DNA from 3 places in the Vibrio mytili genome. Region 3 is predicted to be linked to each of the others. Evidence: predicted binding sites of a transcription regulator. Region 3 holds the regulator's gene; each other region holds the start of a gene.
The links. The regulator PurR, encoded in region 3, represses purine synthesis genes. The targets are predictions, from matches to a motif close to TNANGNAAACGTTTNCNTNA.
Positions count from the first base shown of each region.

Region 1: a site for PurR is predicted at 6,013-6,032, ahead of ONE56_RS09535 (uracil-xanthine permease family protein). Genes of this name have one in related genera too.
Region 2: a site for PurR is predicted at 1,657-1,676, ahead of purL (phosphoribosylformylglycinamidine synthase). Genes of this name have one in related genera too.

Region 1 is NZ_CP110481.1:2,067,216-2,075,159, forward strand. It holds gene ONE56_RS09500 (AI-2E family transporter) at 45-1,115, opposite strand; gene ONE56_RS09505 (sulfurtransferase TusA family protein) at 1,117-1,353, opposite strand; gene ONE56_RS09510 (M48 family metalloprotease) at 1,596-3,047, shown strand; gene arsC (arsenate reductase (glutaredoxin)) at 3,064-3,414, shown strand; gene wrbA (NAD(P)H:quinone oxidoreductase) at 3,415-3,996, shown strand; gene ONE56_RS09525 (DUF2069 domain-containing protein) at 4,004-4,444, shown strand; gene ONE56_RS09530 (DUF2066 domain-containing protein) at 4,507-5,721, opposite strand; gene ONE56_RS09535 (uracil-xanthine permease family protein) at 6,071-7,318, shown strand; gene upp (uracil phosphoribosyltransferase) at 7,415-7,944, opposite strand, start outside.
Region 2 is NZ_CP110481.1:651,824-659,767, reverse strand. It holds gene purL (phosphoribosylformylglycinamidine synthase) at 1-1,479, opposite strand, end outside; gene mltF (membrane-bound lytic murein transglycosylase MltF) at 1,938-3,530, shown strand; gene tadA (tRNA adenosine(34) deaminase TadA) at 3,906-4,439, opposite strand; gene ONE56_RS03000 (AbgT family transporter) at 4,719-6,278, opposite strand; gene ONE56_RS02995 (type IV pilus modification PilV family protein) at 6,567-6,977, opposite strand; gene ONE56_RS02990 (hypothetical protein) at 6,967-7,944, opposite strand, start outside.
Region 3 is NZ_CP110481.1:1,880,475-1,888,418, reverse strand. It holds gene ONE56_RS08670 (putative signal transducing protein) at 1-134, opposite strand, end outside; gene ONE56_RS08665 (TVP38/TMEM64 family protein) at 134-826, opposite strand; gene ONE56_RS08660 (TfoX/Sxy family DNA transformation protein) at 937-1,527, opposite strand; cyclic di-GMP riboswitch class I at 1,644-1,733, opposite strand; gene purR (HTH-type transcriptional repressor PurR) at 2,012-3,016, opposite strand; gene torD (molecular chaperone TorD) at 3,392-4,039, opposite strand; gene torR (two-component system response regulator TorR) at 4,304-5,020, shown strand; gene elyC (envelope biogenesis factor ElyC) at 5,128-5,928, opposite strand; gene cmoM (tRNA uridine 5-oxyacetic acid(34) methyltransferase CmoM) at 6,043-6,834, shown strand; gene mukF (chromosome partition protein MukF) at 6,837-7,944, shown strand, end outside.

The DNA of each region.
Region 1 (7,944 bases), 190 kb from region 3:
AATCAAAAGAAGCATTCCGCGCTTTGTTCTTCAATAGGAACGGCTTACTCTTGAACGGGCTCGTTATCTTCAGGGCTTGGTAGTGCATGCCAAACCGCTTTCACTAAGGTTGCCAGTGGAATGGCAAAAAAGACGCCCCAGAATCCCCACAGACCGCCAAACACCAACACAGCCACAATGATAGCAACCGGGTGAAGGTTCACTGCTTCAGAAAATAGGACTGGAACCAATATATTGCCATCCAAGGCTTGAATGATGCCATACGCGAGCAATAGCCAGTAAAATTGTGGTGTCATCCCCCACTGGAACAAGCCGACAATCGCAACCGGTACCGTGACAGCAGCAGCGCCAATGTAAGGAATAAGCACAGACAACCCAACCGCAACCGCTAACAGCGCGGAATAACGCAAATCCAAAATAGCAAAGGTTACATAGCTGACGCTACCGACGATAAGGATCTCCAGCACTTTGCCGCGAATGTAATTGGAGATTTGCTCGTTCATCTCATGCCAGACTTTGTTCGCCAGTCTGCGGTTCTTCGGTAAAATGCCACTAGCCATACTGAGCATCTCTTCTTTATCTTTTAACAAAAAGAAAATCAGTAATGGCACTAAGATCAAGTACACCGCCAACGTTGCTATGCTGACTAAGGACGCTAATGACCCTTTTACAACACTTTCACCCAGTCCGAGTGCCTGATTTTTCGCGTTAGTCACAATCGTCTCTACGATTTCTAAGTTCGCCAGTTCTGGGTGACGTTCAGGCAATGTCACAATAAACTTCTGTAAGCCATTGTACATATTGGGGATATCGTTAATCAGGTTACCGACCTGTGTCCAAATTGTTGGCACTAAACCAAACAGAGCGATTAACATAATACCGACAAAAACCAGCAGAACGATAATCACCGATAGTGTTCGTGGCATACCTAAACGACTCATTTTTACCACTGGCCACTCAAGTAGATAAGCCAGTACGATGGCAACCAATAACGGAGCGATCAAATGTCCAAAGAAATAAATGGTGATAAACCCGAACAGCAAAATCGCGACAAGGCTGACGGCATGAGGGTCTGAGAATCGACGTTGATACCAACGACTTACCATTTCAAACATCTTATTCGGATTCCTTATTGAAAACGGTCAATATGTAGTGCTCTGCTGTAGATTGGCAATCTACTGTGTACCCTTGAGTACGTAGATAATTTACAATGTCTTGTTTAGAGCTACGATCCACCACTTGAATAACAAGCTGATGATTATGCTGCGTTTCTTCATTAAAGACTTGAGCAGCGTGACGCTTCGCAAGTAACAGTGCCATAGGACAGCGTTCCTCACGTAAATCAAGTAACATCGATTCCATTGTTTTGCTCTGCACTTATGATAGGGTTGTATTGTAACGGCTTTTTGAGCTGGAGCTAGCACTTCTGACACGATTTGACCCACACCTCAAAGTTGCTTGGGTATATAAATAATTTACGAAACCAATTCGTGCATCACAGGTCTTATAGTTAGCATATTCATACCCATAAGCAGCTGGAGGAAATACGCCTTCAACCGTATGCAGTAGGTATTTTTGGAGAACCTTTAAACCGTATGTTAAAACGCACTCGATCGCTAGTTTGCTTATGCCTTGCCGCCGCAATGAGTTCGCCTAGTTCTTATGCCAATAGTATTGATTTACCCGATATCGGAACCGCCGCAGGCAGCACACTTTCCATCGATCAGGAGTTGATTTATGGTGACGCATACATGCGTATGCTCCGAGCTAGCAAACCGATCATAGATGATCCGGTTATTAATCAATACATCGATACTCTTGGGCATCGCTTGGTCGCCAATGCCAATGACGTAAAAACACCTTTTAAGTTTTTTATGATAAGGGATCGCAACATCAATGCCTTCGCATTTTTTGGCGGTTACGTTGCGCTGCACTCCGGTCTTTTTTTACACGCGCACACAGAAAGTGAATTGGCCTCGGTTCTTGCTCATGAGATAGCACACGTCACCCAGCGTCACTTAGCTCGTAGCATGGAAGAGCAAGCCAGACGCTCACCAGCGACAATGGCCGCCCTTGCAGGCGCTCTGCTACTTTCCATTGCCTCACCAGAAGCTGGTATGGCTGCAATTACCGCCGCGACGGCAGGAAACATGCAGAGTCAAATCAATTATACTCGCTCCAACGAGAAAGAGGCCGACCGTTTTGGTATTGCGACACTGGCGAAAGCAGGTTTCGATGTGAAAGCAATGCCACGTTTTTTTGGCCGCTTGGCTGATGAGTATCGCTACGCAAGTAAACTGCCGCCAATGTTACTCACCCACCCGCTTCCTGAAGATCGTGTGGCAGACAGTCGACAAAGAGCGGAAACTTATCCACCAATGCGCGTTGTTCCCTCGATTGATTATCATTTGGCGCGGGCACGTATCGTCGCTCGTTATGCAGGAATCGACGGGCAAGCGGCATTAAGTTGGTTTGAGCGTACTCAGAAAAAAGCCTCTGCGGATATTGTTCCATCGTTCGATTATGGAAGAGCGCTGGTTTATCTCGATACTAAACGCCTAGACAAAGCGGAAACGCTGCTAAACAAGCTGACACGTCAGGACCCCAATAACCCGTTTTATCTTGATGCGATGTCTGATTTGTACATCGATAAAAATCAACCAGAGAAGGCAATCGACATGCTCAGCAAAGCACTTTCGCGGAACCCGCAAAATAAAGTGCTGACGATTAATTATGCCAACGCTTTGATAAAAGCGAACCAAAATGCGCAAGCGGTTCGCACGCTCCAGAGATACACTCATAATAACCCAGAAGACGCAAATGGATGGCAGCTCATCTCGCAAAGTTATCATGCTCTGGGTCGTAACGATGAAGAGCTGGCTGCACGAGCCGAAATTTTAGCGCTACGTGCAAACTGGAATAAAGCGATTCAATATTATAGTGAAGCAAGTAAAATGGCCAAACTGGGCAGTCTAGAACAGGCACGATATGATGCTCGAATAGACCAGCTCATGATCTTAAGAGATCGATTCATGGCATTACAATAACGAAACGGAGAAAACCATGTCAGTCGTGATTTATCACAATCCACGTTGCTCAAAGAGCCGTCAAACACTCGAATTATTAGAACAGAATGGCGTGACGCCGGAAGTCGTGAAATATTTAGACAACCCGCTAAGTGTCGACCAACTGAAAACACTTTATGCGCAACTCGGCTTTTCTTCAGTGCGAGAAATGATGCGTACCAAAGAAAGCGACTATAAAGATCTTGGCTTAGGGGACGCATCAGTCAGTGACGAGCAACTTTTTCAAGCCATGGAACAAAATCCAAAACTGTTTGAGCGTCCTGTTGTGGTTGCAAACGGCAAAGCGAAAATTGGTCGCCCACCAGAGCAAGTGCTGGATATTCTATAGATGGATTGCCAGATCCTGATTTTGTACTTCAGCCGTCATGGCTGCACAAGACAACTGGCAAGACAGATAGCAAGAGGAGTCGAGTCGACTCCTCAATGCGAAGCAATTTTGCGTACAGTTGAAGAATTGTCATTTCACTCACAGCCTCAGCCCGATCCAATTGTTACTCTAGAGGAACTGAAAAAATGCGATGGTCTCGCTTTCGGCAGCCCGGTTTGGTTTGGCAATATGGCTGCACCACTAAAGCACTTTTGGGATCAAACAACACCATTATGGGTAAGCGGTGATCTCATCGATAAGCCAGCTTGTGTTTTCACCTCATCGTCATCCATGCATGGCGGGCAGGAAACCACATTGCAAAGCATGATGACGCCCTTGCTGCATCACGGAATGGTGGTGCTGGGTATTCCTTATGCAGAACCTGAATTGCACTCTACGGAGTCTGGAGGGACACCCTATGGTGCAAGCAGTGTCGGCGAAGCATCGAGCCTTTCCGCCGAAGAAGCACGCCTCGCACAAGCATTGGGTAAAAGGCTGGCATCCGTAGCATTAAAGCTCAAGACCAGCGTAAATCAAGGATAGTTCAACGATGTCTGATCATTTAGACCAAACCCCCTTAGGTACACAGGCGAAAACGTATCGTTACCTCGCTTTGTTTGGCAATTTATCGCTGTTAGCTTGGGTCGCGATTTGGCAGCTTGTGCTATCCCCGCACCCACACCTAAGCAGCTCGACTCTGGCAATTGCATGGTGTATACCACTGTTGCTTCCTTTGCCTGGAATTTTGGCCGGAAAGCCTTATACACACGCTTGGGCGAACTTCGTATTAATGCTGTATTTTTTGCATGCGTTAACCATTTTGTATGTGGATAACGGAGAGCGCTGGTTAGCTGCGGTTGAATTACTACTCACGTCTGTGGGCTTCGCTGGCAACATTTTGTTTGCCCGAGCGAGAGGTAAGGAGCTGGGCCTAAAACTCAAACGTTTATCCCAAGTTGAAAAAGAAGAGAAAGACAAGTTTCTAAATTAGTCGGCTTAGTCATAAGTTTTTGATAAAAAAGAGTCGCCATTGCGACTCTTTTTTATTGCTATTTAGCTTCGCGACGACTGCCACTCATAAACTAAATCATACTGCTCTTGTACTGGCTTTTTGCTCGGTTGAACAGGGGACGGGCTATCTTCTAAAGACGACTCAGTCACGTCGGCAATAGCAGGAAGCGCCCCTTCTCCATCAGCAGACTCAGTAGAGGTCGCCCTCTCCTCTTTTTGTATCGTAGTTTCCCCTTTCATTTCGGTCGCAGGAGTAAGTTCAGCCACTGGTTCATCAATCATATGCAATCGAGAGATAGAAGCGGCTTGCTGCTGAAAAGAATCTTTGGACGCAAGCAAGTGAAGTTTTAATGTTAGCTCGTTCCCCTGAACTCGTTTGATCTCACTGCTCGCCACTGAGTTGAGCTGCTTCAATGTATTTTCTAGACGGAAAAAATCCGTTGCTGAATTAACGTTACGCACTTTCATTACCAAAACGTTGGATGGCTGCTCCGTCACAACCACAGCATTCTTTTTCGCATAATAATCAGCAAGACCATTCACCATGGCTTTAATCGCCTGTTCACCCGTTGCAGAGCCACTACGCGGTGGCTTAGGAGAAGCAGAGACGGATGAAGGAGACTGGTCGTATAACGTCCACCGTATCGTATCCTTTTGCACACGTAAGATAAGCAAAGCATCTACCGGATACCGCTGACTCGCTTGGGCGATAGGCGTGATAAAATCGCCCCAAACATCAGAGACCTCTATTCCAGTCACATCATCAAAATCTCCAACAGGAATCGTAACCGGCAACCCGCGCGTCTCAGCAGCACGGCGCAATTTTTTAATGTTCGGAGAGTCAGAGTTTTCCCAAGCGATGGTGCGATCATAGCTTTCTTCTTCAACCATCCAAACAAGAATATTGGCGCGATTAGGTGACCAAGACGGCAACTGTGCCTGATTCAAGAGTGATTGTATCTGCGTACCATTGAACTGCATTTTTAAGCTCGCTTTACCATCCACTCGGCCGTAACCCAACTGAGAAATGTAACGTGAGCTTGACTCCAGCGCCTTTTGAATAACTGGGTTTTGTAAGGAGGAATCCGACCCCGTCGCTCGGACGATAACATCTTTCATACCTTGTTGACGAGCCATAGATTCAGCATCGCTCAACTGACGGTCGATCACCGCTTCTGCATGATAAATATCCACTTGCGTCAGGGCATGTACGGGGAGAGTTAAACAACCTAAAAGTAACAGAGCAAAATAGCGCATAGTTTTCTTCATCCTTAAAACACAACGACAAATGATAAGCAACGCGCAGAGGTCGAGCAAGATAGTGACAGAGGAAATACCGCTAAATATGACACACTTAATATTAATTTTATCAATTTATCATACTGTGTAGCTTATATTTCCTGATAATCAGTTTTATGTCCCTATACGAACGAGCCACAATAATCACCTAATAGCATAAAACACACATACTCTAAATATTTGTAATAAGACAACTCGCAATTCATCCCTCTGTTTTGTAGAATTCACGCGAAATTTTGATCTAAACAGCATTGCAAACGTTTGCTACATGCTAATATCCGCCAAATTTTTTGAATAGGAAATGATTATGAAAAATGCGTTACAAGGCGCTCAAATGCTCTTTGTCGCTTTTGGTGCACTGGTTCTCGTGCCGCTTCTGACTGGTCTCGATCCCAATGTCGCTCTCTTCGGTGCTGGTGTCGGTACTCTTCTCTTCCAATTGATCACTAAACGTTCTGTCCCTATTTTCCTTGCTTCTTCCTTTGCGTTTATTGCTCCTATTATGTTTGGAATCCAAACGTGGGGAATCGCTGCAACCATGGGCGGTTTGATGGCTGCCGGCTTAGTTTATGTTGCGCTTGGTGCCATGATCAAAGTTCGCGGTGTCGGCTTTATTCACAAGATTTTACCTCCCGTGGTCGTAGGGCCGGTGATCATGGTCATTGGTCTCGGCTTAGCACCTACTGCCGTCAATATGGCGATTGGTAAAACGGGTGACGGTGGCGCTCAACTAGTCAACGGTGATGCCGCAATCATTATCTCTTCTGTTTCATTATTAACAACGATTGTGCTCAGTGTCTTTACCAAAGGCTTCTTAAAGCTGGTTCCTATTCTTGGCGGTATTTTGGCTGGATACGCGGTGTCACTATTCTATGGCGTAATTGATTTTACCCCTGTGGCACAAGCGGCTTGGTTAGCGATGCCTAACTTCACTACGCCCGAGTTTAATATCAATGCGATTCTGTTCATGATTCCAGTTGCCATTGCTCCTGCCGTAGAACACGTGGGTGACATGCTCGCTATTTCGAACGTGACAGGTAAAGATTATCTGAAAAAACCAGGATTACACCGCACCATTACCGGCGACGGTATCGCTACGATTGCAGCATCTATGGTTGGTGCACCACCAAACACGACTTATAGCGAAGTAACGGGGGCCGTGATGCTGACTAAAGCGTTCAACCCTGTAATCATGACTTGGGCAGCGATTACCGCTATCGTTCTTGCGTTGGTTGGTAAGCTTGGTGCAATTCTTCAGACCATTCCAGTGCCTGTAATGGGCGGCATCATGATCCTGCTGTTTGGCTCTATCGCGACTGTGGGTCTTAATACCTTAATCAAAAACCATGTTGACCTGCATAAATCTCGTAACCTAGTGATTGTTGCAGTGACACTGGTTTTTGGTATCGGCGGCATGGCTTTCGGCGTTGGCGAGTTCAGTCTTCAGGGTGTCAGTTTGTGCGGCATAGTGGCAATTATTCTGAACTTAGTGCTACCTCATGACCTAGGTGAAAACCACGTCGTTGACAACGCTCAAATGGAAGAACAGAAGTAAACGGTCCACTTTTTCCAATCAAAAACAAATATAAAAAGGCTTGGTTTTTAACCAAGCCTTTGTTTTTAATTCAATTTATAAGAATCAAGGTCGCGCTTATTTAGTACCAAAGATCTTATCGCCCGCATCACCTAGGCCAGGGACAATGTAACCTTTGTCATTGAGTTTCTGGTCAATTGCTGCGGTGTAAAGTTCTACATCTGGGTGCGCTTTTTCTAATGCTTCAATCCCTTCTGGTGCTGCCACTAAAACAAGCACTTTGATTTGGTTACAACCTTGCTCTTTAAGTAAGTCAATGGTTGCAATCATCGAACCGCCAGTTGCAAGCATAGGGTCAACCACAAGAGCGATACGTTCTTCGATGTTTGAGGCCAGTTTGTTAAAGTATGGGACTGGCTCTAGCGTCTCTTCATCACGGTAAATACCGACCACACTGATACGCGCACTTGGTACGTGCTCAAGTACACCATCCATCATACCGAGACCTGCACGCAAGATTGGCACTACGGTTACTTTTTTACCTTTGATTTGGTCGACTTCAACTGGGCCATTCCAACCATCAATGGTCACTTTTTCTGTTTCAAAATCCGCTGTTGCTTCGTAAGTAAGTAGGCTACCGACTTCTG
Region 2 (7,944 bases), 1.2 Mb from region 3:
TTCGCCTAGCTGCCAACAACGGTCGATCACTTCCTGACAACGGCGTTCCATTTCTGGGTTTTCACGTTGTACTGAAGCAAAGTCCAAATCTTCTGCTGATTGGCCAGACGCCATTGACGAAGCGGCACCGCCACCTAGGCCGATATTCATCGCTGGGCCACCAAGTACGATTAGGCTCGCACCCACTGGGATCTCTTTCTTCTGCACGTGCTCATCACGAATATTACCCATACCACCAGCAATCATGATTGGCTTATGGTAACCACGGATTTCTTCACCCGCGTGAGACGTAACTTTCTCTTCGTAGGTACGGAAGTAACCGAGTAGGTTTGGACGACCAAATTCGTTGTTGAATGCCGCGCCGCCTAGAGGACCTTCGAGCATGATGTCTAATGCGTTTACGATACGTCCCGGCTTACCAAAGTCGGTTTCCCACGGCTGCTCATAACCAGGAATACGTAAGTTAGAGGTTGTGAAACCAACCAGACCCGCTTTTGGCTTACCACCGATACCTGTCGCGCCTTCGTCACGGATTTCACCGCCAGAACCCGTTGATGCGCCTGGCCACGGAGAGATTGCCGTTGGGTGGTTGTGCGTCTCTACCTTCATCAAGATGTGTGCATCTTCGTGATGATAAGTGTATTGACGAGATTTAGGATCTGGGAAGAAACGACCGACTTTAGAACCTGTCATCACTGCTGCGTTATCTTTGTAAGCAGACAGAACGTGATCAGGCGTCGTTTCAAATGTATTTTTGATCATCTTAAACAGCGACTTTTCTTGGTCTACGCCATCGATAGTCCAATCTGCGTTAAAGATCTTATGACGACAGTGCTCTGAGTTTGCCTGAGCAAACATCATTAGCTCAATGTCGTTTGGATTACGACCAAGCTTAGTAAAGTTCTCAACTAAGTAATCAATTTCATCGTCTGCTAACGCCAAACCAAGGGAAACGTTTGCTTCTTCAAGCGCAAGACGACCACCCGCTAAGATATCAATATGCGCGACAGGCTTAGGCTCTGCGACGGTAAACAGTGCTGACGCAGCGTCCAGTTCAGTAAACACGGTTTCCATCATACGGTCATGGATTAGCGCTTTCACTGCATCAACTTGCTCTGGTGTTAACTCAGATGACGCCTCGACATAGTACGCTGTACCACGTTCCAGACGCTTAACCTTGTTTAGACCACAGTTTTTCGCAATATCGGTCGATTTGGAAGACCATGGAGAAATAGTGCCAGGACGAGGCGTCACAAGAAGTAGAAGACCTTCAGGCGCGTGCTCTTCGATGGTTGGGCCGTAAGTTAGCAACTTTTCTAGTTTTTCTAACTCTTGGTCATCTAGATCAGAGGTTAGATCTGCAAAGTGCATAAACTCGGCATATATGCCAGTTACAGGCAGATCTTGTTCACGACAAAGTTCGAGTAGTTTGTTAACACGGAACTCAGAAAGAGCTGGGGAGCCACGCAAAATTCTCATGTGCTTAGGTCTCTTATGCAATTGGTTGAGGTCTATTGACCTGAGGTGATATTGGAATAAATTCAGTGGGTTACTGTATGTTCTTCGAGGGCATTACCGAAGATTCACAAACCTATGCCAATTCCACCTCTCCTTTGCGAGCGCATTATATAGTATTTGTTTTTGTGATGTAACACCAAAAGCAACCGTTTGCGTCACTTTTTTCTTCAAATTTGAATTATCCCTAAATAACCGCTAAACCCCAACCTCGGTAAGAGTAGATGACAAACGGCTTACTATCGCAATGTGGCTTTCGTTTGGCTCACCGTCCTTGGTACATATGTTCAAAAATGTCGATAAAACCCGCAATGTGACATTCTATCGACCCGATTCACTTTGCCCTATCGCCTCGCTTTGATATAAAGGTAAATAGAAAACTTATCGAGCAGTACCAATCTAATGCAAAGAAGTATTTATTAATGCAAATCAGCCAGTTCAACCGACTTAAGCGCAGCGCCCTACTTTTCGCTTCTGTGCTACTCCTTTCTGCCTGCCAAATTGAGTCGGCACCCAAAAGTGAATTCGAACAAATCCAAGAACGTGGAGTGCTTCGAGTTGGTACTTTAAATAATCAACTGTCGTACTACATTGGTCCCGATGGTCCAGCAGGGTTGGACTATGAGTTGGCACGTCAATTCGCTGAAGAGCTAGGCGTTAAACTCGAGATCAAACCAGCATTTCGTCAAGCCGATCTATTCCCTGCACTAAATAAAGGTGATATCGATATTATCGCCACCGGGCTGAACCAGACTTCGCAAGCAGTCGAGCGCTTTCGTCCTGGGCCAGCTTATTACTACGTTAGCCAGCAAGTCGTTTACAAAAAGGGACAACGTAGGCCTCGAAGCCTGGAACAGCTTATCCAATATCAAGCGTCTAAAGATGAAGCTGCAGACGAAGAGACAAACGCAGGTGCACAAACGCTGCAGATCGTCGAACAATCCCAATATGTCCCTACGTTGACAGCATTGAAAGAACAACACCCGGATTTGCAATTTGAAATTGTAGGTAATGCTGATACTCGCGACCTATTGAAACGCGTTTCTACTGGTGAGTTAAGGTTTACGGTCACCGACTCTGTTGAATTGTCGCTGGCTCAACGGCTTTATCCCGACTTGGCATTGGCGTTTGAGCTAACCGAAGATCAACCTGTTTCTTGGTTTACTCGTCGCTCAGAGGACGAGAGTTTATATGCGATGCTTATCGAGTTCTTTGGCAATATCAAACAGTCTGGGGACTTAGCGTTACTGGAAGAGAAGTATATTGGTCACGTCGAAGCGTTCGATTATGTGGATACTCGTGCTTTTATTCGTGCACTGGACGACAAGCTACCAAGGTGGTCTCCTCTGTTTCAAAAATACAGCGAAGAGTTTGACTGGCGCCTCATCGCTGCATTGGCTTATCAAGAATCTCATTGGAAACCAAAAGCGAAGTCTCCAACAGGTGTCCGAGGGATGATGATGCTGACGTTGCCGACTGCGAAAAGCGTTGGCGTGACTAACCGATTAGATCCAGAGCAATCCGTTCGAGGTGGTGTCGAGTACTTGCGTCGTATTGTCGGTCGGGTGCCAGACTCCATCAATGAACATGAAAAAATTTGGTTTGCCCTTGCTTCTTATAACATTGGCTATGGCCATATGATGGACGCAAGACGCCTTACCAAATCGCAAGGCGGTGACCCTGATGCTTGGGCTGATGTGAAAGATAGATTACCGCTACTACGTCAAAAGCGTTATTACAGCCAAACCCGTTATGGCTATGCTCGCGGGGATGAAGCGCGCAACTACGTGGAAAACATCAGACGCTACTATCAATCCATTATTGGTCACGTCAGTCAAAAACCAGCGGAAGAAGATGACACCGATGACTTGAAAGTCATCCCACCTCTTGCCCCTGAGCAACTAGTCTCTGGGGCCATCGAAACAATCACAGGGTCCAGCTCTTCGGCGAGTCAATCTATCCCAGAACAAGACTCAGACGACCAGGACGAAACATCCGATGACGCGATAGACTAACTCAACGATTCACTTTGCTAATGACCAGAACATTAGTAAACATATTAACGAAGAACATGCATGCAAACACGTATGCTTGATACAGTGCGTGTGCTAAAGAGAGTGTGTTCGTCGTCTTGTACCAAAAAGGTTTCGAATATGAAAAGATGTAGAGTTCAGTCAAAACGTTTAAGTAAAACCGTCGCTGCAATACGCCGAAAACGCAAATTAGCGAACTTAAAAAAGAAAATGAATGCTCGTAGGCGTGTTTTCGTTCATTTAGTCAACCAATAAGATCACAAATAAGTCGGCCCTCTCTTGTGACAAAAAGCAGCGAAAATATCGAACACAGGTAGCGCTCTCGTATGCTGCTCTGAGGTGCTTGCTGTGTTGGTTCTATTTGTCCCGATGGGTTTGCTCGTTTTGCAAAGCTTTCTCAGCTTGTTTTCTGGCTTTGATTTCTTTACGCCGACGTTTAAAGAACGCTTGTAATTGAGCTCGGCACTCTTCTTCTAGCAGCCCTTGTTCTACGATTGCATAGTGATAAGCAGCTTGGCTTTCAAACAAATTCAAAACGGTCCCCGCAGCACCAGCCTTAAGATCGGGTGCACCGTAGACCACGCGCTTAACTCGACTGTGTAACAACGCACCTGCGCACATCGGGCAAGGCTCTAATGTCACATAAAGCGTGGTGTCCAATAAGCGGTAGTTTTCTAAGACTTGCCCAGCTTTACGTAATGTTTGAATCTCCGCATGAGCCGTTGCATCGTGAGCGCATATCGAACGGTTCCAACCTTCTGCGATGATTTCCCCATCTTTGACTAGCACGGCGCCAACCGGCACTTCACCTTCCGCCTCTGCCTGCTCAGCCAGTGTCATTGCTCGGCGCATAAAGTGTTCATCTTGGGCGGTGAATTGAAGATCAGACAAAGTGGGCTCCAGTATCTTGATAAATCGTTTAATGCGGTGAATGTTACCCTTCAAACTCAGGAAGTGGAAGTGGATTACGGAATACGGGACCCTCGGTAAACGCCTCCGTAATCTAGAAGCGAAGCGATCTGTAATCCAAAACCGCAAACACAAAATCCACCGTTTTTCACCTAAGTTACAGCACTTACCCTAGGTGCTTTCTTTTACTAAAAAGAAAGCACCCGTTTTTCAACGAGTGCTTTTTAGTATATGAAGTGCGGTTATATCCGGACGTTCTGGTTACATCGTATAAGTGTAAGGCGCTTGGATACCAAGAGGGATACCAATCATCCAGTAGGCGACTAGGAAGATTGACCAGCCGATAAGCATCGCAATCGAAAATGGCATCATCAGAGACGCTAAGGTTCCAATACCCGTCGATTTCACGTAACGCTGACAGTAAACCACAACCAGAGGGAAGAACACCATTAGAGGTGAGATGATGTTCGAGACTGAATCACCAACACGGTATGCCGCCTGAGACAATTCAGGAGAAATACCCACAGCCATCAGCATTGGAACCAAAATAGGACCAATCAACGCCCACTTCGCAGATGCTGAACCAATCAATAGATTCACAGCCGCTGTCAGTAGAATCATACCAACGATGGTCGCCTCGCCTGGCAAGTTCATTGCTTTCAATCCTTCCGCACCGTATAGCGCCAACATAGTGCCGATGTTTGATTGAGCAAATGCAGACAGGAACTGAGCACAGAAGAACGACATCACAATATACGCACCCATGGTAGACATGGTATCCGCCATCGCTTTGATAACGTCATTGCTTGTTTTAAACGTACCAGAAACTTTACCGTACACGTAGCCAGGGATGATAAACAAGATAAAGATCAATGGGACGATAGACTTCATGATCGGTGCAGAGAAGGCCGTGATCTCCCCTTCAGGTGAACGAAGCGCTGAATTCTCAGGAATAAGAGCCACGACAAGAAGTGCAATCCCTGCCATCATTGCCCAACCCGCATAGCGAAATGCCTTTGATTCAATCTCAGTAAACGAGCCCAAATCAGGTGCCGTTTCTGCATCTTCATCGACAGGCATTCTCGTTAAACGTGGTTCGATAATTTTCTCGGTAACATACCAACCAATCGCGACAATGATGACTGACGAGATACCCGTGAAGAAAATGTTAGCTAGTGGATTCACAATATATTCAGGGTCCAATACTTGTGCGGCAGTTTGGGTGAAACCTGCAAGTAAAGGATCGATACCAGAAGGGATAAAGTTTGCAGAGAAACCACCAGAAACCCCAGCAAATGCCGCCGCGATACCCGCTAGAGGATGACGACCTGCTGCATGGAAAATAATACCACCTAGCGGGATAACCAAAACATAACCCGCATCTGCAGCCGTGTGCGAGACAATAGCTACCAGAATCAACATAGGGGTAAGAAGTTTCGCTGGTGTAAAGCTGAGCATCTTCTTCAGACCTGTCGTAATAAAGCCAGAAGAGTCTGCAACCCCCACGCCTAACATCGCAACCAATACGATACCAAGAGGAGCAAATCCAGTGAACGTGGTCACCATGTTCGCTAAGAAACTGGCAAGCGATTCGCCGGTCAAAAGGTTAGTAATCGTAAGTGCTTCGCCTGTTCGAGGGTTTAGGAGGTCGAAAGAAACATTCGACAAAAGTGCGGACGCAGCCCAAGTGATAACTAGTGCCCAGAAAAACAGAATCGCTGGATCAGGAATTTTGTTACCCGCACGCTCGATAAAGTTTAAAAAGCGATCCATCCCGCTCGGCTTCGATGATGGTGCTTGATTGATTGCTTGATTACTCATGGCAACTCCAAAAAATGATGTTGGTGCTATGGCCTTTTTAAAATCATAATCACGGCCACTCTCAACCAACTATTCTAGAGAACCACCAACTACAAAGCACAAGGTTCTAGAATTATTTTCATATTTGGAGACATATTTTGCAAAAAAGCACCTTGAGTTAAACATAATAAAAACAGTAATACATCAACGGTATTAACAGTTCAAAAACCATCTATATACATTCTCAAACATGCCACAAACCCAGTCTCAATAAGCGATCACTCGAAATATGCGCAAGTGCAACGGTTATTAATTATCAAACTCACTAAAACGTGAGATCATTGTTTTTAATTGAATCGATTGCGTCTCACCGAGCCTATCTTCCCAACTAGCAGTGACCGTAACCGCCTTTAATGAACCGGAGACGGTTGCTGAGGGAACCTGCCACTGAAGCGTGTAAGCGCCAACAGCAGAAGATCCGGTCGCGATAGAGTCGAAGTCCGCAACAGGCATAGCGGGCGATGCCGCAGATGCCCCGCGAGTTCGGAACCATTCGAGTTTCTGCTCAGCTAAATTTAACGCCTTCACACTGTGTGCAGCGTAATCTGCTTTCTGTTCCACGTTCACTTGCAGTTTAAGTAACCCTAGTGATGCGATACCGATAAGTAAAAAAGAGAGCAGAACCTCAACAAGACTATAGCCCATCTGTTTAGTTTGCATACCAGCTCCCAGACTTCCATTTCAGCTTTTTTAACTTTCTTAAGGGTGTTTCAATTACATCTCTGTTATAACTAAAACTCACACTTGAGTCGTACACCGCATAAGTTCCCGGGGCATCCATAACATAGCCACCCAAAGGGAAAAATGTGCCCCTTTGAAAGTAAGCTGTATTTGCAGTATCAATACCTGTTACAGGAGCGACTGCCCCATCGAGTAGCGTTTTTTGATCAGCGTCTAGAGAGCTCCACAAACTTGCGTCTGGTATAAACTCAGGGTTACCTGCACTGTCATTAGAAATAAAGTGGTAGAGCATCCCTTTAAAATCCAATGCCCCAGCCGTAGACAGCAAACCATTATGTAGTACTAATATAACGCCACTAGGAATCGGTGACGCTCCCGATGCCGGGGTAATTGCGTTACCAATATTGGTTAAGTCAGTCTCATCAAGGTGGCAACTACCGTAAACCCAAATTAGGTCATTACCTGATTGAATAGCATTTTTAATCTTTGTTCCGCAGTTACTTACTATCTCTGGTGCAGGAAGCGCCGATTGCTGATAGTTCATTTCACCACTACCATTTGTTAAGGGCACATTGGCAATTTTAACGAAGCCATTAAACGACATAACATCAAACCAGTCTTCTCTAGGGGTATCAAACAAGTCTTCAAACGGCTTTTGTGTGTCATCGAAAACAAAGTCCTGCTTTAAGTTAGTAGGAGTATCATAATTACCACTTGTTGAAGTTATATAACTATCACTCGACTCATTTTTGCAGTTTTGGCCTGCTGGAAACCCTTGATATGGAAGGTGAGCATCGTCAAACCCTTGATTTTGCAGTGCCCCAAATACGATAAACTCACTGCTGTAACGAAGCATCGTACAGCCCCATTCATCCCCTCCTAAGCTATCTCCGGGATCGGGCCTCATCGCCATTCCTCCTGCGAAATAGAGATTAGAAGTTGCTTT
Region 3 (7,944 bases):
TCTTCCCCAAAGGGCAATTCACCCTTTAACCCAAAGATCCCCTCTCCACGTACCTCACAACATACCTGCTCTGCTTTTAGCAACTCGCAGACAATATGGGCTTCAGCTGGATTCTTAGCGATAAATATCTTCATTAAGTATTATTTCTCTTGCTTTGAATGTTGGGCATGAACCTCATCATTACCCACTTAATGATGATAGGAAACAACCCAAGTAAAGCCAAAGAGGCTAATATGGAGGGCGACGCGGCATCGGAGAGGCTTTCAATGCGAGCTAATTGGGTACCTGCATTTAGGTATACGGCGGTTCCAGGTAGCATACCTATTTGGCTTATCAGGTAGAATCGGCCGACTGACATCGGCGTTAGCCCCATTAAAAGGTTGATTAAGAAAAAAGGAAATACCGGAATCAAACGCAGCGACAACAGATAGAACGAACCGTCTTTTTTGACACCATTGTTAATGGCCTCGAGTTTTTTGCCGAATTTATTTTGTACCCACTCTTGCAGCAAATAGCGGCTACTCAGAAACGCCACTGTCGCTCCAATCGTACTGGCAAAAGAGACTAGCAACAAACTTGACCAAAAACCAAAAAGTGCTGCACCGAGTAAGGTGACCACCGCGGCGCCAGGAATCGATAAAGCAGTAACGACAATATAGGTGAAGAAGTACACCGCCGCTGCCAAGATGAAGTTTTTATCAATATAAGCGTTTAAATCGGCTTGCTGGGCTTTGGCATTTTCTAAGGTCAAATAGGGGCTAAAGTATGTCGCTAAGATTACGATGACAGTAACAAGGATTAACCCGACGATCTTTTTTTTATCCATTATGCAGTTCCACTTAGATATCACAAAATCTATAGACAGGTTAAGAGAGGAAAAAATTTCAAAAAAAACCGCAGATAAAACTGCGGTTTGATGATACTTGAAAACGGACGTTACTGAAGTTGGCTTTTTAGTTCATCCCGACGAGTTTGCGGAACCACGCTCCAGTGAGTACCATTAATCGCGCCTTCTAAAGCCCAGAGTAGTTCGATACTTACAGAGGTGCTGTGCGTATCTTGGATTGCTTTATATGCGTTTAATGCGCCTTCTTCTTCGAGCTGTTCTACGGATTTAATTCCGGCTTTTTTCAACATTCGCTCTGTTGCTAACCGAAGGTTAGGTAAGTCTTTTAACCGCGTTGGTTTGGTATTGGCTTGCTCGACTTTTTCCAACTTTGCGCATTTAAGAGATTGTTGCGCAACGTCCAATAAACGTTCACGAGATTCCCATAAATCATTAGAAATAGCATAGTATTTAGTAACAACGGGAAAGCCACGCTTTTTATATACGTACGGTTTTAGTCCTTGTTTCTCGAACTGAGAACAGGACTGCTGGTCTGCTCGTATATGAAGCTGATTGTTCACTACTAGAGCAAACATAGTCTCATCTGCGAACAGCCCGAAGCCGCCAAACATTGAGCGCGATTTGATCGTGCCAAGTGCCTCAAACAGCTTCATTGAGTCTTTGAGTATTGGTTTATCCATGATGTCTTATCTCGGTGTAATTCATATTACGCCACCAAAAATCAGGTCCGAGAGATTAGCAAATGCATGTAGTAACAATGTCATTAAAGGGTAAACTCATTATATGCATATTTGCCATCGGCAACCCCGCTACCTTCCACTAAAAAATAGGGTTCAGGCCGGAAGCTTTGCGTCCCATTCTTTCAAATGGTTTGCCCTGTGCGTGACATTTTCAGAATACTGTGGATATTGAATCAATATCACATTTCAGCTCATAAAGTGTGATGTTCGTTCAGTAAATAATGCGTAATTATGCATTATGATTCTTATTATCTGATGTGGTCAATTAACACAACAAGAGAACGCTTTTATTGCATTAAGTGACAATAAAACAAAGAGTTATTTTGTGAGGTTTTGTGAAAAGTTAGATGGGGGTTTAATAAATGTTATTTTTAAGAAAAAAATAAGCACCTTGCGCAGGTGCTTATTTGTTAGACTATTTTACTCAGTTGAGTTTTTTAACCGTATTGCGGATGACCAGCTCAGGCTGCATTTCAAAAATTCGCTTCTCATGCTCTTTATCTTTAATTCGCTCAAGCAGAATTTCGAACGCATTTTTACCAACACGGCGCTTAGGCTGGTGAATGGTTGTAAGTGGTGGTGAGAAATACTCTGCCAGCTCAATATTGTCATAGCCCACAACAGAAATATCATCTGGCACTGAAATGCCATTTTGTTGTAATCGGCTCATTAAACCAAGTGCCATTGTATCGTTGAAGCAAAAGACCGCTGTTGGACGCTTTTTCATAGCGGTGATCTGATCGGCAACCAATACGGCAGTGTCACATTCAAAGTTACCTTCTAGAATCCAATCCTCGTTTACAGGGAGATCAGCTTCAGCCATAGCACGACGGAAACCTAGAATACGTTCCTTACAAGCCAGTTTTTCAAAGTGACCACTTAAACACGCAATATCAGTATGACCATTATCGATTAGGTACTTAGTTGCTATGTAACCACCTTCCTCTGAGTTATCCATGATTTTATCTGCTTGAGAGCTCTCTGGCCCCCAATCCATGACCACCTTTGGAATATCAGCATGACGGTCAAGCATCTCTTTTAGCTCTTCGGTTAAATCGGAGCACATAACCAAGATGCCATCAACACGCTTTTCTGCCAACATACGAATATAGTCACGTTGTTTTTCGTATATGCCACCTGTGTTACATAAAATCAGAGTATAACCTTGTCGGTAACAGTAACTCTCAACACCATCAATGACTTCAGAGAAGAATAAGTTGGTTGACTGAGTCACCAACATACCGATGGTTCTGGTTGAATTACATTTTAAGCTACGAGCTACCGCACTAGGGGCATAATTTAACTCATCAACCGCTTTCATGACTTTTTCTTGAGTTGCTTCTGCAACAAAGCGCGTTTTATTGATAACGTGCGAAACTGTAGTGGTTGAAACGCCGGCTAAGCGAGCGACGTCTTTTATAGTGGCCATAAATAGTGTCCTGTATCGAGCTACTATGATTATACCTTAGTGGAGAAAACCGGCTGCGCGAAAGTGCTTGCATTCACTTTATTGCATGTAATAAATACGCACCACGAGCGAGTAGATCGCGTTGATTATTGGTTATTCTATTATTGGTAAAGGCTTTTAGTAGCGGAGTTCAATGATCCTTGTCTGTTTTCATTTACGGAAAGTCATTGAACCAAAAAACACAAAAACCGCTGAAATGAGCGGTTTGCATGTAAATAATATATGTAATCGTTTGCGCTCACATTTTATCCCGATGTCACCAGTCAGGCAATGCTTTAGACAACAGTTTAGTGTATTTGAAGTCACAATTTTGCAGAGAACAACGATTAGCTATAATTATTCTCCAATCAGATAACCACTGTCCAGTTTACAAAATGCAATGAGCAACTGAGTCACACTGGAATAAAAGCCGAACTCATCAAGCTGGTAGCACTTTTTACCGAATTGGGGTAGCCATGTCATCAACTGGTTTTGAATAAAGTCATTTTGTTTTAGGAAAGCTTCTTCCATGTGCTTTTCTTGTTCAAACTCGTTGGAACGAATGATCATGTTGCCTAAAAAGTCGAGCTCTACGGCCAAGTGATCTGCGGGTTCATTTAAGCTAGCATCCACCTGTACGCCAAATTCTGCCATTAATCTTTCCATCTCTTCTGCTGGTTTATCATTAAGTAATCCAGAGCTACCGATGTACATAGAAGCGTAGGGAAGTGCACCGTGCTTGTGTGTTTTCAAAAACAGCTCACAGAAATCTGCGGCTAGCTCCAACTGAGCATCGTGACGCACTTGCAACCGATTCAGAGCATCAGTCAATGTATCGACTGCGGGCTTCAGGGCTGGGTTCTCGCCCAAACCAGATAGAAAGCCTCTTATCTCCACGCTGTGATACGCCTCTAGTTCTTTCTCTGTCAACTCTTTGGCAAACAGACTGGAAAACCACCAGTAAATTTCAGCGCGTTTTTCGTTGAAAGCCTTAAGTTCTTGCATGATTTGGCTCCTGCTAATGCACTCTCTTGAGCATCATAAATTCGTTTGAGGTTATGGGTATAAGTGTAATCAATTAAAATGAATAGCAGTAACTATGTTTGTGACGATTTATGCTGAAATATATGCAGTTGTTAATAGGTGTTCGTTAGATTGTTTTGAATCAAGAAAAACGTTAAATCTTGCTTTTTTGGCGAACAATGACTAGAAATGTTAATGATTATGAATAGAATACGATCCGGTAAATCACAACAGAAAGTGGTGTAAATGAGCTATCACGTATTAGTCGTAGAAGATGATGTCGTAACCCGCAGTAAACTAGTGGGTTACTTTCAACATGAAGGCTACACCGTCAGCGAAGCAGAGAGTGGCGCACAAATGCGTGAAGTGCTTCAATCAAATGATGGTGTCGATCTTATTATGTTGGATATCAACTTACCGGGAGAAGATGGATTAATGTTGACCCGGGAGTTACGCAGTCAATCAGATATTGGCATTATATTAGTAACAGGACGCACGGATAGCATAGATAAAATCGTTGGCCTAGAAATGGGGGCTGACGATTACGTAACAAAGCCTTTTGAATTAAGAGAGTTATTAGTTCGAGTCAAAAACCTGCTGTGGCGGATTTCAACGGCTCGACAAGGATCGAACAAGACGGCAAACGCGAAAGACGAACAGCATATCGTTCGTTTTGGGGAGTGGACGTTTGATATTCAGCGTCGAGCTTTAAGTCGCAATGATGAGCCCGTTAAACTGACCAAAGCCGAGTATGAGTTGTTGGTAGCGTTGTCTTCTTACCCAAATCAGGTGTTGAGTCGAGAGCGTATATTAAACATGATCAGCCATCGTGTTGATGCGCCAAACGACCGCACCATTGATGTACTTATTCGACGCATGCGCGCAAAAATGGAGTTTGATCCTAAGAACCCACAAATTTTTGTTACGGTTCATGGTGAGGGGTATATGTTCGCAGGCGACTAGTTTTTGCGTTCCATTTCGTTCAAACCAAAATCTAGACAAATCTAATAAAATAAAAAAGGAGAGCAACCTTGCTCTCCTTTTTTATTTTTTACCGTTTTAACCATGCTTTAATTGGTGGTTGATGGCTCTGGATCGACCATCGGAGTTTGTCCAACGGTATCACGCAGTCGTTGCCATATACTGCCTAAAAACTCATGCCAAAATATTTCGGTTTGCTCTAAATAACGGGCTTTTGGCGCGTATTTATCCCATGCTTGATTAATTTCATCTGTCGCTAAGAAGTTGGTTGGCGCAGGGAAGGGTTTAATGCCTGCTGCGTTGAACTCATATAAAGCGCGGCTCATATGGCTTGCTGATGTGACCAACACAATGCCTTTTTGCTGTACAAATGCTGCTGCTTGTCTTGCTTCTTCCCAGGTGTCTTTCGCATCCTCTAATAAAATAATGTCCGATTTTGCGACACCAAGTGCTAGCGCGACGTTGGCCATCATACGTGCGTGGCTGACTTCTGAACCACCCGCATAACCAGACAAAATAAGCTTGGCACCTGGGTACATGCGCAAAATACGTATGCCCTCGGTAAGGCGCATCAATGCTGCTCGACTTAATTGGGAGGTCGGTGGAATCTCGTCATCGACCACATGGCCATTACCTAAAACCATGACGTAATCAACGGAGTCAGATACGGGTAAAAACGCTTTGTGTTGACGTTCTAATGGCATTAGTAGGCTAGTTGAAACGGGTTGAAACGCAACTAAGAAGAGACCAACAAAAGAGAATAAAACAACGAAACAACCCGTTTTACGTTTACGGGTAAAACTAATGAGAGCAAGTCCGAATAAACCTATCAATAGCAGTGCCGGTAGGGGCATCAGCAAGGCGGACATTACTTTTTTCAGCTCAAACATACATAAATAGTCCGAAAAAACATCAATTGATAATAAAAATGAGGATATCCCTCTTTATTCCTGCTTTCCTTGTGCCAGAATAGCGGCACAATCCGTTATGATAACTCAGCAGAAGTGACAGAAGACCGCAATTTCGACGATATCGCCCACAAATTTGCAAAAAATATATACGGCTCCGACAAAGGAGAGATCCGTCAAATCATTGTGTGGGAAGATTTTCTAACGATTCTAAGTGAATTAGGCGCCGACCAGCAACCCCTAAGCGTACTTGACGCTGGTGGAGGATTGGCCCAATTGTCGCAAAAGCTTGCTAAGCTCGGACATCAAGTCGCGTTATGTGATCTATCTTCGGAAATGCTGCAACTAGCCAAACAGGAGATTGAAAAAAACGGTTTGCTTGAGCAGTATCGATTGATTCATTCACCGGTTCAGTCCATTAACGAACATATGGAAAAGCCGGTGGATCTTGTTATGTTCCACGCGGTGATGGAGTGGTTGGTTGAACCAAAAACTGCACTGGATAAAGTGTTGGAACAAGTTAAACCCGGGGGCATTGCATCGGTGATGTTCTATAACCATCATGGTTTAGTCTACAAAAACGTGGTTTGTGGCAACATTCCTCACATTTTAGACGGCATGCCTCACCGAAAAAGATTTAAACTACAACCACAAAAAGGCTTGAAGCCAGAAGACGTCTATCAGTGGATTGAAGACGCGGGTTTTCGTATTTGTGGCAAGTCTGGTATTCGATCCTTTAGTGATTACATAGGAAATATGCAATACATGGGAGACTACCAGTTTGAAGATGTGTTGGCGCTAGAAAAACAACTTTGTCGACAAGAGCCATACCTCTCATTGGGCCGCTACATTCATGTGTGGGCCAAGAAGAATGATAAACAGGAATAACAATGAGTGAGATGACTCTCGATGCTGCAGAGCAACCAATAGACGAACTGGTTGGCTGGGTTAAGCAGCAAGATTTCTCGTTGAACCTGACCACAGAACGCTTGGCGTTTTTGATCGCCATTGCGGTATTGAGTAATGAAAGGTTTGACGAAGAATTGGGTGAAGGTGAATTGCATGATGCGTTCGCCATCGTCACTCGGCTTTTTGATGATACGGGCGAAGCTTCCGCGTTTCGGGCTAACAATGCCATCAACGAGATGGTTAAGCAGCGCCTTATCAGCCGTTTTGTCAGTGAAATTACCGATGGTGCGAGCATCTATCGCTTGTCGCCTCTTGCGATGGGCATTACCGATTACTACGTTCGCCACCGTGAGTTCTCTAAATTGCGTCTTTCCATTCAGTTGTCAATGGTGGCAGATGAAATGGAAAAAGCGATTGAGGCCGCACAAAAAGGTGGTACACCGGGCCACTGGAAGAAAAACGTGTACGGAGTGCTCAAGTATTCTGTAGGCGAAATTTTCGATCAAATTGATCTTAACCAACGTGTCATGGACGAACAACAACAGTCAGTGAAGCAACAGATTGCTGAACTGTTGAACAAAGACTGGCGTGAAGCGATCAATAACTGTGAAGCTTTGCTGTCGGAAACGTCCAGTACGTTAAGAGAGCTTCAAGATACGCTGCAAGCGGCCAGTGATGAGCTTCAAACGCAAATCTTAGATATTCAAGAGCTTGTTTATGGTGAGCCGGAATTGGAATTCATCGAAGAAGCACTGTTTGGTTTGCAAATGAAGCTTGACCGAATCACCAGTTGGGGGCAGCAAGCCATCGATCTCTGGATTGGCTACGATAGGCACGTACACAAGTTTATTCGTACCGCCATTGATATGGATAAAAACCGTGCTTTCAGCTCGCGTTTACGTCAGTCCGTAAAAGAATACTTTGATATGCCTTGGTATCTGACCTATGCAGATGCCGAGCGATTATCTGACCTTCGTGATGAGGCATTGGTGCTCCGTGATGACGAAGTGACCGGCCAAGTTCCGATGGAAGTGGAATATGAAGAGTTTCAACAAGTCAATGATGAGTTGTCTGAGCGTATTGGTTCTA